3 regions of the Pseudobacillus badius genome follow, and region 2 is predicted to be linked to each of the others. Evidence: riboswitches for the same ligand, from Rfam matches in the RefSeq annotation. Region 2 holds a riboswitch; each other region holds the start of a gene.
What was found. A riboswitch is a leader RNA that binds a small molecule or an ion and turns the genes downstream of it on or off. The one in region 2 is predicted to bind cyclic di-GMP.

Region 1: another riboswitch for cyclic di-GMP. It lies ahead of B1A98_RS03350 (methyl-accepting chemotaxis protein); the one in region 2 lies ahead of B1A98_RS19360 (sensor domain-containing protein).
Region 3: another riboswitch for cyclic di-GMP. It lies ahead of B1A98_RS15405 (hypothetical protein); the one in region 2 lies ahead of B1A98_RS19360 (sensor domain-containing protein).

What each region holds. Positions count from the first base shown of each region.
Region 1 covers NZ_MWMM01000002.1:70,163-75,104, reverse strand. The annotation lists gene B1A98_RS03370 (hypothetical protein) at 1-326, shown strand, start outside; gene B1A98_RS03365 (carboxymuconolactone decarboxylase family protein) at 588-992, opposite strand; gene B1A98_RS03360 (Lrp/AsnC family transcriptional regulator) at 1,126-1,566, shown strand; gene B1A98_RS03355 (GNAT family N-acetyltransferase) at 1,723-2,253, opposite strand; cyclic di-GMP riboswitch class I at 2,540-2,626, shown strand; gene B1A98_RS03350 (methyl-accepting chemotaxis protein) at 2,647-3,456, shown strand; cyclic di-GMP riboswitch class I at 3,624-3,709, shown strand; gene B1A98_RS03345 (hypothetical protein) at 3,754-4,065, shown strand; gene B1A98_RS03340 (hypothetical protein) at 4,327-4,545, shown strand; gene B1A98_RS20950 (hypothetical protein) at 4,689-4,942, shown strand, end outside.
Region 2 covers NZ_MWMM01000029.1:2,966-7,907, reverse strand. The annotation lists gene B1A98_RS19365 (methyl-accepting chemotaxis protein) at 1-1,477, opposite strand, end outside; gene B1A98_RS19360 (sensor domain-containing protein) at 1,532-3,646, opposite strand; cyclic di-GMP riboswitch class II at 3,765-3,848, opposite strand; gene B1A98_RS19355 (cupin domain-containing protein) at 4,376-4,927, shown strand.
Region 3 covers NZ_MWMM01000011.1:70,890-75,831, reverse strand. The annotation lists gene B1A98_RS15420 (YfcC family protein) at 1-512, shown strand, start outside; gene B1A98_RS15415 (M20 metallopeptidase family protein) at 547-1,680, shown strand; gene B1A98_RS15410 (mandelate racemase/muconate lactonizing enzyme family protein) at 1,731-2,837, shown strand; cyclic di-GMP riboswitch class I at 3,123-3,207, shown strand; gene B1A98_RS15405 (hypothetical protein) at 3,233-3,796, shown strand; gene B1A98_RS15400 (glycerol dehydrogenase) at 4,044-4,942, shown strand, end outside.

The DNA of each region.
Region 1 (4,942 bases), on a different contig from region 2:
CTTTAACGGGTATAACAAGCTTTTTTGCTTTCAAGCGGAAGATTCATATACCATACAATAGAATTAAAAGTATAGTAGTTGATGATTTTCAAGCGCCCCGATGGATGCTCAGGATGCCAGGCACGTCCATTTCTTTCTTAAATATTTATGAAGGCAGCTTCAAATATGCAAATGAATGGTATTTTCTTTCGTTCGAACAAAACAGATCTTTACTAATTATGGAGCTGGAAGGGCATGAAAGGTATCAATATGTTGTTTTTCAAATGGAACATCCAACCGAGGCAGCTGCAGAGATCAAGGGACGCATGCATGCTTTTAGCCAATAAGCGCATAAAAAGAATAAAGCTATTTTCTACTATCCAATCAGACGGGCGGCGGCCTGTCTTTTTTATTAGGGAGCAGGTAAAACCAGCTGAGTAAAAGGATAATCTTTTATGTAAAAGAGCCATCCTCCAATCAATAGGGTAAAGATGGCCCTTGTCCTTGTTTATAATAAGGAGAGTCTGTTAGTTAATAGCACTCCCTGCGTAACTGCGCTTTTCGTACCCGGCAGTCTAAGGATGATTCCGGTGCTCCTTATTGATTCATCATTTTAATTTCATCATGGCACCAAAATAGTGCGAGGCAGTGGCAAATGCAATAAACGCGCATAGTTCGCTGATTTCCTCCTCAGTGAAGCACTCTCTCAATAGAGTGAAGGCTGAATCCGGTATATTGCCCTTTTGCTTCAGAAATACTTCTGCAAATCCTGCTGCCATCGAAATTTTTTCAGTAAACTTACCGGGTTCAGGCTTTCCTTTTGCTTTACAATATTCACAGCCATTGCCTTGTGCCAAAGTCCGCCTCACTTGTTCTTTTAACGCAGAGGGCAGCCACCCGTCTTTTTCTAATATATCTCCTAAATGAACCCATGCTTCCATTACTTGTTGGTTATGGCCTAAAAGTCGCTGGAAAGGTGTTTTTCCAAACTCTGATTCAATAATAGTTGCCATTGAATGAACCTCCTTGCTATATTCGATATAAATTAATTATAAAACATAAGAAGGTCTATTCCCATTAAATTACAAATGAATAAACGGATCATACTTTTGAGTTTTAATGAATAAAGGAGAATTTTCTTTAAAAATGAAAATTGATGAGATCGATAAAAAAATAATAAATGAACTTTATCATAATAGCCGCTTATCAATGAGCGAGCTGGGGAGGAGAGTAAATTTATCTTCTCCATCCGTAACGGAAAGAGTAAGGCAAATGGAGTCGTTTGGGCTAATTAAAAAATATACAGTAGAGGTGGATTATGCGAAACTAGGCTTGCCTATACAATGCATCATCGAGGCCACAGTGAAAAACGGCGACTATGACTCTTTTAAACGTTTGATAGCGAAGGTTCCAAATGTAGAGTTTTGTTACCGGGTGGCGGGGGATGCTTGTTATATGCTGAAAATGCATTTTAAAACTTTTGCTGAAGCGGAAGAGTTCATAGATAGTGTCAGCCCGCTTGCGCAAACGGTCACGCATTTTATTTTTTCAAAAGTCCAAACTCATGCAAGTTTTGAAGCGGATTGATGGATGCCCCGTTCTGTGAGAGGGAAGAAAGGGACAAAAAGCATAAAGCCGGCGGATGTCTATGTCTTTAAAAGACAGATACCCGCCGGCTGTCGCAGACGATCGTTTCAGCCTAACCTTTTAATGTCATAGAAATGCGGCAAAATAAATCAACATTTAGTCTGTTTTAAGCCGGGAATACACGCTGAGATCAATAAACGTTTCTTTTACTTTTTCGCATTGTCTTAAAGTCCCCTCGAAGGTAAAGTTGAGCTTTTCCAGCACTTTAATAGAGTTTAGGTTTTCCGGCTCTACTTTTGCTTCAATTCTATGAAGGTTCAAAGAGTTGAATGCATACTCTACCAGGGATAAGATAGCTTCGGGCGCATATCCATTCCCCCAGTGCGCTTTCGCTATATCGTAGCCGATCTCGGCCTTGGCGTTCTGAAAATCGAGGGAATTATATCCGCATGAACCGATAATGCGATTAGATGTCAATTCAATGATTGAGAAACGAATCGCTTGGTTATCTTTAGACAATGCATCCAGGTAAGTGATGATTTCTTTTGCTTGGTCTTCATTTGTGAAGCGATCGATATTCATAAACCTCGTCACATCAGGATCAGACCATATGTCAAACAAGCTGGATGAATCCGCGACAGTCATTTTTCTTAAGTGCAGCCTTTGGGTATACAAATTTTTAATCAATACTTTTACCTCCAGTTGAGTTTTTTGGATGAGTTAAAAATATTGATATCTGCGCATAGTTCAGTCCCTTCTGTTTTCGGATTCACCATTATTATACAGCTTTTGAATGGTTAGTCATATACATGCATCCAGAAAGTTCGAAAAGGTTTCAATGGAAGTTTATGTCGCCTTTCTTCATTTCAAGTATAATGACAGTAACTAGCCTTCTATCATTTTAGCTGACAGAAGGCTGTCGTACTTATTAAGAGAAAGTTAACTGACTTGATTATCGCTGTGCCAATTTTAAGAATGTGAAAAGCAAACTAATCGAAAGGTTAGGACGCAAAGCCGACGGGTCTAAAATCAAATGGATTAGGACGGCTGGGCTGCCTCTAACATGAGAGGGAGGAACAAATGATTAACACAAGCACGCAATTATTGGATCAAGCCATGGTTTTGGCAGCATTAGAATCAAATTTAGCAATGATAGAGTTTAATTTAAACAGAGAGGTTATCTGGGTAAACGAAAATTTTGCTAAAACTTTAGGCTATACAGTGGATGAGATGAAAAACATGCAGCACAAGCAATTTTGTACAGTTGAGTTCAGGAACAGCGGAAAATATGAAGAACTATGGAATAACCTGAGAAGAGGAGTGAAGTTCCAAGAAAAAATTGAAAGGATTGGGAAGGGAAAAAATATCATTTGGCTCGAAGCCACTTATATTCCCATCCTGAATGAACAAGGCAAAGTAGAGGCAGTGCTTAAAATGGCTACCGATATTACAGACCGTGAAAAGAGCACGAAAAAGATTATTGCCCAATTAAAAGAGATGCCGGCAGAATTGGTCAATATAGTGGTAGCGAATTCTAATGAAAAAATACAAGCAGTTGAGTCGTTAAAAGAGCAAACAAAATTAATAAGTGAAATCTCTAAAATTATACGCAATGTTTCTTCGCAAACGAATATGCTGGCACTAAATGCCGCTATTGAAGCTGCCCGCGTGGGAGAACATGGGAGAGGCTTTAAGGTAGTGGCTGATGAAGTGCGGAAACTAGCCGGCAATGTGGATCAGGCAATTAAAAATGTGGATTTAAATATAGAGAACATAACAAAAGAAGTAGAAAAGGTTAGCAAAATAACGGATGATTTGCAACAAACCATTATGAGAACCCAATCTGAATTCAATAAGAGGATTAGAGAATTTGAGGATGTTGCTAAATAAACTTCTGAAATCAAAACAGATGGAGAAAAAGGGGAGCTCTTAGCCTGTTTGGAATGAAGATAACAACTTGAAGCCGTGCCCGCGAAACGTATAACGAAGAATTTTTTAATGATTCGGCCAAAAATGAGTCTTTTGTATTAAGAATATTTTCTTAAAACCGATAATTATAGGGAAAAAGGCAAACTTATTGAAAGATAAGGACGCAAAGCTGCGGGTCTAAGGTGGACAACACTAAGATAGCCGGGCTGCCAGATAGGAATTCCCTATTTGGTAACTATACGTTAAAGGTAGGGACTCATGATGCAAGACGAAGAATTAAAAAGCAGCATTAAAAAATTTTATGCCTTAATGGAAACTAGTCCGGATACCCCTGACTCAGCGTTTGATTTCATTGTTTTCTTACGGTCATTTGTCAGGACAAGATCTTGTTCTATTCTTCCGACTACTGAGTTAATGACTGTTCTTAAAGTCAATAAACCAGCCGTCTTTTTTTCATTAAGACAAATGTCCGAGCAGAATGAGATCATTCGTTTCTTAGTCGGCTTATCTACAGATTTTGAAGCGGCCGAGCAAAAGCTGAAGGGGCTGCTCAAGGATGAACCCTGTTGATTGATAAGCTGGAACTTTGATCGATCCGTTATATAAAAGGTTTCAATTAATGAAAACTGAACGCTCAGGTGCATGTGGTCAAGCGAGCTTTATAAGCAGACAGGAAGTCCCTCTCATGTGAGAGGGACTTGTTTTATTGCCTATTAGATTGGACTCTCTTTTTTATAAGTATATTTTACTAGTAAGGATGGCAATGAAAAAGAAAAATTAGCAGGAATTTCTAAAGTTGATGAAGAAATAGTCCTGCGGAGGGATGAAAATATGGATTTAAAGCAAATAAAAACGTATGAGCAATTGGATCATTTTTTGTTTGAACACGAGGTAGAGCTTACATGCAAAAAGAAGGGAATTAGGGTGACGGGAATAGACCCCGGAAAAGACGGTCAGCTGACGTTTACATTGAGTAACGGCTCAAAAATAGAATGCTTGGCAGCAGAAATGAAAGAATACTTGAAAGCGATTCCGTTGATTAAAGGATAAAGCCGCTGCTTTTTTAGAATAGTCTTTGATAACGGGATAAATCGAACACCTCCAAGCTGTATTGGAGCATACAATACAGCTTGGAGGTGTTTTTCAAGGGTATATTAAACGTGAGGCCATTAGCAGAGGAGGATAAACATCTTTTGGCGAAATGGCTTTCAAATCCACGCGTTCTGGAGTTTTATAAAGGGCGGAACCATTCTTTTGACAATGAAGTTTTTTACGCCTTTGAGGAGGTGAAGCGCATGGCAGAATTGAAAGGTAAGGAAATCGGATATATTCGGTTTTATCCGCCACCGGGGACTACAATAGCTTTAAGGTGCTATGAAACGTGCAGTTTTAAAACAATTCGAGTGTTTCCTAAACATGAACTTCATGAGGGGGGAATATCGAGACG
Region 2 (4,942 bases):
AATCAAGCGTTTCTATCTCAAGTAGCATATTATAAACTCTCCATTTCCAAAGAAGGTGGTCTGTTTTGGCCACCTTAATGACATCTTTGGCATTTAGTCTAATATTTGTTTCAAAGAAGGTGCGGCGATACTCATCCATCTGTTTGCTTAGTTCAAAGATTACTTGAGCTGTTCTCTTGGCAATATCTTGAGATAAAGTACCAAGATCAAGCATTGCTGAATTTCGTTGGGCAATTTCCATAATCGCAGAAGTCTGCTCCTCCGTCATTGCTGCAATTTGTGAAGTCGATTGATTAATTTTCTGCATAGTTGATACGATTTTTTCTAATGCTTCGTCCGCATACTGGGCTTCTTCAACACTCCGCTCAACCAGCTTTTCAGTGCTGCCCATTTGTTGTGTCACTTGACGAGAAACGCCTTGCAAAGATTCCATATTGGCGGTAATCTGCATAGTTTGTTCTTTTGTGTGTTCAGCTAACTTTCGAACCTCTTTCGCTACAACCGCAAAGCCTTTTCCATGTTCTCCGGCACGCGCTGCTTCAATACTCGCGTTCAGAGCAAGTAAATTCGTTTGATCTGTAATTTCTTGAATCACTTTTACTACACTTTGGATTTGCTCAATTTCCTCATTTAGTTGATTGACTTGTCTCGTCACATCATGGTAGACATGACCCACTTTTTGAATATCATGTAAGGCTTCATTAATAACTTGTTTGCTTTGTTCAGCCGATTGGACGGCTTCATCTGTTCTTTCAGCTACTTTGACGGAATGATCGGCTACTTCCATAATAGAGGCGCTCACTTCCTCGGCAGCAGCTGTAACGTTATGGCTTTCCTTCACTATATTGTCCATTTCTGTGATCAGCTGCTTCGTTGTATCCAGCTGTGTCATGTCATTGAGCATGTCAGAAACACCAAATAGAAAAGATTTAAATGTTTCCTCCATATACACCTCCACGATAAGCTGCTGGTCGAAGGCTGCTAGTTTCTGAACGGCAAGGACTATCTTCATCATTTGGTTAGGATGCGGATGGAGTTTCTCCATTAATATTGTTGTCATAATTTGAATCAGCAGATGATGCGCAGCAATAAAGTGTTCTGCTGTCAGATGGATGCGGCTGTGCACCTGGCCAACCACGATTCTCGTCAGTATATATTCTTTATCGACCTCCGCTCGGAGGAGCTGCTCAACATACCTTTCCATTGTCAGCCTTAAACGCTCAACCGTAGAATGTTCCGTAATTATTTGCTTAAGATGATCTACAGAAGTGATATGCTCGTAAAATTGATTCACTATTTCTTCTTTATAAGGAAGAAGAATGGGCAGAGCTTCTTTTACATGACTCAGCGTTTCCTGGCTAACCCCCATAAATGCCAGCCGTTCTTTCACCCTTTCTCCTACAGTAGATATCTCTTTTGCCTCAGAATTATCCAAATAGTCCACCCATGACTTTGTCTTCTTTGAAAAAAGCTTCATATTTTTCCTCCCTCAATCTTTATATAGCTGCTCGTTGTCGTTAATGCATCTTTTTTAATCTATCTCCTTAATTCCCGTAGCTCTGACAGATTCTTTTAAATACTCTTCAAAATCCTGACTAGACAAAGGCTTACTAAATAAAAAACCTTGCCCTTGGCTACAGCCATCCTCTCTGAGAACGTCTAGCTGTCTCTGATTTTCAACCCCTTCTGCAATCACATTGATACCAAGGGTTTGCGAGAGAGTCAGGACAGCTTGCACAATTGCCTGACTTTCCTTATTTTGATGAATATCCCGAATGAACGAAGCATCAATTTTCAGCGTATCGACAGGTAAGTGCTTAATATAGCTAAATGAACTGTACCCTGTTCCAAAGTCATCAATAGAAATATGAACCCCCAAATCTCTAAGTTGTTGTAAAACAGTTATTGCATTTTCAATATTAACAAATATACTTTCTGTCACTTCAAGCTCAAGCCATTCCGGTTCCAATTTGGTTTCTATTAGAATCTCTTCAATTTTCCTTACAATATCAGGGTACGAGATTTGGCGCGCAGACAAATTGATGGATATCTTTAGCGGAGTATAACCTTTATCTTGCCATTCTTTATTTTGTTCGCACCCACGGCGCAGTACCCATTCCCCTAAAGGGAGAATTAATCCCGTTTCTTCAGCCAAGGGAATAAATTTATTGGGAGAAATCTTCCCCAGTTCTGGATGATTCCAACGCACGAGCGCTTCCATTCCAATTAATTTGTTTTTTGAAAGATCTATCTTCGGTTGGTAATCAATATGAAACTGCTCAAGCTGAATCGCTTTTCTCAACTCATTCTCCAATAAAATACGCTCCAATGATTTTTCTTCCATTTTTGCTTCGAAAAAGGCATATCCGTTCCGGCCTCGTTCTTTTACAAAATAAAGAGCGGTATCTGCTTTGCTCAACAGTTCATCAGCTTCCGCTCCGTCTTGTGGAAAGATCGCAATACCGATACTACAGGAAGGTGTATACAGCTGGCCGGCGATTTCTAACGGTTTTTGGAAGTCTAAATGAATCCGTTTCACCAGCCGCTCCAGTTCTTCTACATTGGATATGCCTTTTAGCAGGACAGTGAATTCATCGCCGCCTAACCGGGCAACTAAATCCGTTGAACGAAGTGACTTTTTAATACGCTCGGCTGCTTTAGTTAAAATAAAATCGCCATTCTCATGCCCCCATGAATCATTCACAAATTTGAATCGATCTAAATCAATAAACATCACAGCAAGCTGAGAAGAGGAACTTTTTGCTTTCTTAATCTCCTGCCGCAAATGCTTCATAAATAATCTACGGTTCGGCAGATCGGTCAAAGTATCATGATAGGCTAAATGATAAATCATTTTTTCCGACTTTTTCCGATCGGTTATGTCTCTCATGATGAGCACGAAATCTTTTACTTTTCTGTCCTCGTTCATAATGGGACTAATTCTTGTTTCCATATCCTTATACTGATTTCTGCTCGTTCTAATACGAAACTCTATTTGCGAAGACATTTTTTTCTTTTTAGCTAGTAATCTTAATTCAGTGTATAAAATCTTTTGATCTTCTTCATGAATCCACTTGAAGAGCGGGTTAGACTTTAGTTCAGACATGTCATGCCCCAGTATTGTTACATGAGAAGGAGAAATATATTGAAAGTTTCCTTCTTTGTCAATAATTGAAATCAAGTCAGCTGAGTTTTCCGTAATTAAACGGTATTTCTCCTCGCTTCTTCGCATTTCTTCTTCCATTTTCTTTCGAAGACTGATATCATTTCGGATCGACACATATTGATACGGCTTTCCCTGATCATTTAAAAAAGGAACAATCGTCGTATCTACCCAGTAAAAAGAACCATCCTTCGCTCTATTCCGCACCTCTCCCCTCCAGATTTCTCCTGACCCAATTGTAGCCCACATTTGTTTGAAAAATTCCCCAGAATGGTAGCCTGAATTTAAAATACGATGATCTTGACCTATTAATTCTTCTCGGCTATATTTGGAGATTTTACAGAACTGGTCATTTACATAAAAGATCCTTCCCTTTTGATCAGTGATGGCAATGATAGAAGACTGATCCAGTGCATATTTGACATCTTTTAACTCTTTTAACAAGGCTTCAATTGGTTTATTTTTTTCATCTAATGGCTCCATTAAGTGAGAAAGTTCAGAAAGGTCCGGTGTAGCAGGTGCTTTTTTCAATTTATTTTCCTCCCGCTCTATGAAATATATAATGTTTAGGTTAAATAAAATCCGACAAAAAACCGACTCTTTAAAAAAGAGTCGGTTGCACTAGTCGCTCCAAGCCATTCAAGTGCCCAGATATAAATGGCTTTTCATTGCTTCTCTATATGACTATTATATTTAATAGTAAATGGCTTAGTTGAATAATTCTTTACGAATATGATAGTTCTTTTAGCCTAAACAGTCAATAAAAAATGAAAAATACAGAAGAAGCAAAATACTCTCTCCCTCTTGATAGGTTCAGTACTAAAAAGATTATGGTAATATTGCTACTTTAAAATAAAGTTTGATCATTTTCTAATTTTTCGCTCCACAATCGTACCCGTTAGTTGAAGTACAACGACCTTTGCCTTTCAGCAACTAACTCCACCATTTTCATTGCAATAAAATTTCACGTCTATCAAATAAAGTTCTTCTTGGGGTCTGATCTCGAAAATGCGGATTTACAACGCTAAGCTACTTACAGGGTTAACAATGAATGGTTTAACAGCGATAAAACTTTTGAGACAGGTCATATGAGACACTAATAAATACTTTCTTTAAATCAGCCACCTTACTCTAAGTACATTCCCTTAACAAGCGCATAGAATAATTTAACAAACTGTAAAGGGATTGAGAAAAGTGTACCATGCTTCTTATATGAATCCATATTCTTATTATGTTGGTGTACCAATGTATAACTATCCAAGACAATCTGTTAACTGGACTTCTCCTAATGGGGTATATGTAAACAGATTTAATTCTTTTCGTTCTCCCAACGGTGTTGGAAGTACTTTGAGAACAGATTTTGGACCAAAACCATTTGTCGCGAATATCAATGAAGCAACGAAGCAAAACAATACGTATCGTACTGCTTTATGGACAGGAACACATTTACAAGTTACTTTGATGAGTCTCAATGTTGGCGAAGATATTGGTTTGGAAATGCACCCTGACGTTGACCAATTCTTACGTATCGAGCAAGGCCAAGGTATCGTTCAAATAGGAGAGACTAAAGGTAATTTAAACTTTCAAAAGTGTGTCTATGATGATTCCGCCATAATGATACCCGCTGGAACATGGCATAATTTAACCAATACAGGTAATATTCCATTAAAACTTTATTCAATCTATGCACCTTCACAACATCCACATGGAACAGTTCATGTAACCAAAAAAGATGCAATGGCTGCGGAAGGCCACTATAACTAATGGTTAAAATTTTGA
Region 3 (4,942 bases), on a different contig from region 2:
TCGGAAAGCTGGCTCCGTCTCACATTGCCAATTCGTTTATTCGGGGAGCGGGGGATTTGATTGGCGGCGCCTTAATTATCGGGCTGGCCCAATCCATTCTGGTCATTTTTAATGATGCCGGCCTGATTGATACCATCTTGTACCATACAGCTCGATTACTGGATGTCATTCCTCCTGCATTGAATGCTGTCGGAATGTTTATCTTTCAATTGTTTTTAAACTTTTTAGTCCCGTCTGGAAGTGGCCAAGCCGCCTTAACGATGCCTATTATGGCTCCGCTATCTGACATGATTGGTGTCACACGGCAAACCGCTGTTCTTGCCTATCAGTTTGGGGATGGCATGTCGAATATCATTTTCCCAACCGTAGGATTTCTGATGGCCGGTCTCTCCATTGCAGGCATTCCATGGGGCAAGTGGATAAAGTGGATTTTTCCATTTATGCTCATTCAAGTAACCGTTGCGGTGGTTGCTCTTGTGATTGCTCAGTTGATTCAATACGGACCATTTTAAAAAAGGGGAGTTACTCGTGGAAACAAAAGAGATCATGGATTTAACGAAACAAGCGATTGAAGACCGGCGCTATCTTCATCAATATCCCGAGCTTTCTGGAGAAGAGCATGAAACGAGCCGGTTTATCCGCACCAGATTAGAAGAATTAAATATTGAACTATTGGATTATGAGCCTCCCAGTATAGTAGCCTTTATTAAAGGAACAGAAGGAGCGAAGACGATTGCCTTGCGGGCAGACATCGATGCTCTTCCGATTATGGAAGAAGGCGACAAGCCTTATATCTCCAAAAAACCAGGGGTCGCTCACGTATGCGGCCATGATGGCCATACCGCGATCCTATTAGCCGTTGCTGAATGGCTATCCAGAAAAAGTAATCAAATCAAGCCAAACGTTATGCTGATTTTCCAGTCATCCGAAGAAATGACCCCCAGCGGAGCCGATCGCCTGATTCAACAAGGCGTTTTAGAGAGAGTAGATGCCATCTTCGGCATTCATTTATGGCAAGGGCTTGAAAAAGGAAAAATCGGCTTAACAAACGGTCCGATGATGGCTTCTATTGACGATTTTGAGATAACCATTCAAGGCTCCGGCGGCCACGGATCGATGCCACACGAAACGATTGATCCTATTTATATTGCTACCCATGTAATTCAATCCTTTCAAAGCATCATTAGCCGGCGCTTAAATCCGATTGATGCAGGAGTAATTACCGTGGGGCAAATTCAAGCAGGAACGAATTATAACATTATCCCGGACACTGCCAAATTAATCGGGACAATCCGGGCGCTGACACCCGAGGCGATCCATACGATTCAAACAAATATGGTGAACTTAACAGAGGGAATTTGCCAGGCGTTTGGCGCCAAAGGAACAGTGGAATTTATTCTTGGCACACCGCCTGTCATCAATGATCCGGGGCAAGCCCGATTTGTCGAGTCCATCATCGCCGAACAATTCGGCAGGGAAACATTCGAGGCAATCGACCCTGTCATGGGCGGCGAAGATTTTTCTTTTTATTTACAAGAAAGACCGGGTGCCTTTATCTTCGTAGGCATCGGCGGCGAAAAAAGCCGCTACCCGCATCACCATCCAAGATTCGACCTTGATGAAGAGGTATTTCCTGATGCCATTCAATTATTTATTGAAATTATTAAGCATTACCAGTGATCAACAACTCCTCTTGATGAGGAGCTGTAAGCGGAAGGACGGAAAAGCTCATGAAGATTAAAAAAGTGGAAGTGTTTGCGGCACGCTTGCTGCTGAAGGAACCTTTTATTATTTCATATGTTCAACTAGATGATATGCCGACCATTATTACCAAACTCGAAACAGACGAGGGAGTAATCGGCTGGGGAGAAGCAGTGCCTGACCAAAATGTGACAGGGGAAACATGGGAAAGCACCTATCAGGTTATCCAGCACGAACTGGCTCCGCTGCTTATTAATGAAAGCCCCTTTGCCATTGACCGCATTCACAAAAAGTTTAACGGCAAAATCGACGGTGTTCCTTCAGCCAAAGCAGCGCTGGACATCGCCTTGTACGATTTAATGGGAAAAATCACCGGGCAGCCGGTTTATCAGTTAATTGGCGGAAAAGCGCACGAAGAATTGCAAGTTCCTCAAGTCATTAGCATTAAAGAACCCGAGGAAATGGCAGCGGACGCCCAACGTTATGTGGAAGCAGGGTTCCGAAACATTAAGATTAAAGTAGGCACAAATGCGACGATGGATATTCAGCGGATTCAAGCTGTAAGACAAGCCATTGGCGAGGTGACTCAGCTTCGCGTGGACGCCAACCAAGGATGGAACAGAATTGATACACTAAAAGTGATTCGTGAAACAGCTGACTGCAATGTGGATTGGTACGAGCAGCCGGTAAAGGCCCATGATTTAAGATCTCTTAAAGAAATTCGGGCGGTTTCCCCGCAGAAAGTGATGGTGGACGAAGGGGTTCATAATATTCAAGACTTAGTGAATGTCATCGGCATGCGGGCGGCGGATATGCTGAACATCAAATTGATGAAATCGGGCGGAATCTATCCGGCTCTAGCCTTAGCCAATTTAGCTGAAGCGGCAGAAATGCCTTGCCAAGTCGGGTCCATGGTGGAATCAGCCATCGGCACCATGGCTGGTGCGCACCTGGCTATGAGCAGATCCATCATTGAAACCAATGAAATGGTGGGACCGCTCATGTTTTCACGGGACGTTGCCGCTGTAACTTACGACGGGGACGTGATTCAACTTAGCGATGCGCCAGGCCTGGGCTTGGAAGTAGACGAGGAATATCTCAAAAGTATTACACGTTTTTCTTGTTATATTCAATAATTTCTTACAAACAGAGACATATTTTATCTATAGAAATAAAAAGCCGGCAGCCAGTGAACCGATTAAACGTATACTGGCTGCCGGCTTTTTTATTGGAATTTTCTAAAGATAAGCAGAAAGAGATCTTTCCCAAGGATAAATACTCCTTTTATTACCGTAAAATCTCTATAGCGGAATATCTTAGAAAAAGGGCAATCATCCCTTAAATATTACGCAAATTATACATATGTTAAAACTTCAAAATTTGATAAAAACTGCTTTTTCCGCTAAAAATTTTGTTGTATGATGAAGCCGTGGTACAGTCAGGGAAACCTGATGTCACAAAGCTATAGGGGCTACAGATCGCGATCCAGGCTAGCCAGCTACCGTTACCCAATTGAGGAGGAAGTATGGGAATGAAAAAGAATTGGTATTCAAAAGCAGCAGCAAGTTTATTGGCGTTTACGCTAGTTACATCATCGGTTTCTTTAGTAAGTGCTCAGGAGCCAGAGAAGGCAAAAACACAAGCAGTGAAGAAAAAAGAGCAAAAGAAAAAAGCGGTAATTAAATCACAGCAAGGAAAAGCCATTGAAAAGCGCTTAAACGCTTCTGAAGCAGCAATTAACAAAATCACAAAAGCGATAAATGCTGACTTTGGCGTGAACCAAGAAGGACAAGCTGAGGCTGCATTAACAAAAGCAATTGCAAATAAAAAGTACAACAGCTATGCTGGAAAACTAAAAGCTGAAATCAATAAATTACGCGCGATCGACAAACAAATCGCTGCATCTAAGAAAAAAGATAAAAAGAATAAGGCTGATTATGAAGCGTTAACAGCGAAATCTCAAGAGCTGCAAAAATTGGCTAACGACGAGATCAAACGCTTAAAATCACTTGTCGAGCAAGCAACAGCACTAAAAACAGAAACTCCTAAAGAAGAAGATAAAACTCCTGCACCAGAAGAAACAAAGGTTTCATAATATCGATGTATAACAAAAAAGAGGCTGCCCCGTGCAGCCTCTTTTTTGTTTATTAGTGCGGAAAGAGCAAAAATATATGATTTTTCATTAAAGCGAAATGAAAAACAGGTATATATACCCAAAACATAGACCTTCATCGTGACATTTGACAGGCAATTTAGAAGCAAATCGGCGCTAAATTAGCTATAATTAAATTGTTTACAGCAAATAATAAGCTGAAAAATCCAACTAAAGGAGATTGTTTTAAATGTCAAAATCAGTAAAGTCTATTACATCCCCCAAGAAATTTATCGTAGGGCAGCACCTGTTGAAGGAATTATGTACATATACAAAAACATACGGGGACCACGCTTATGTCATTTGTGATGAATTCATTCTTGAGCGCGCCAGTCAAGAAGCCAGCCAATCCTTTGAAGAGGCAGGGCATAAGAGTGAATTTGCTAAGTTTAATTTAGAAATTACCCAGGAAGAAATTGACCGGCACCGGGAAGCAGTGAGAAGCTCTGGCGCAAATGTAATCGTCGGCATCGGCGGCGGAAAAACATTAGATACGGCGAAAGCAGCTGCCTACTACGAGCATTTGCCCGTAGTCATTTTCCCGACAATCGCTTCAACAGACGCACCGTGTACAGCCCTTTCTGTTATTTACAATACAGATGGTTCATTTGACCGCTACTTATTTTTACCGTCCAATCCGGACGTTGTATTAGCGGATACCGCCATTTTAGCAGCGGCGCCGACCCGTTTCTTCGTAGCTGGCATCGGTGATGCGCTTGCTACTTATTTCGAAGCACGGGCATGTTACCGCAAAAACGGGGACAACCTGGTTAATTTGAAACCGTCTCTTTCTGGATTAGGCTTAGCAAAAATGTGCTATGACACGATACTGGAGTACGGCCTTCAAGCTAAAATTGCCGTTGATAACGGAGTATCTACGCCCGCTGTTGAAAATACAATTGAAGCCACTATTTACTTAAGCGGTGTTGGCGCTGAAGCTGGCGGCTTAGCTGCTGCACACGCTATTCATAATGGAATGACTGCAGTTCCATCGCTCCACCATGCACAACACGGTGAAAAAGTGGTGTTTGGTTTATTAACGCAGCTTGTTTTAGAAGATGCACCAAAAGAAGAAATAGAAACAGTCAT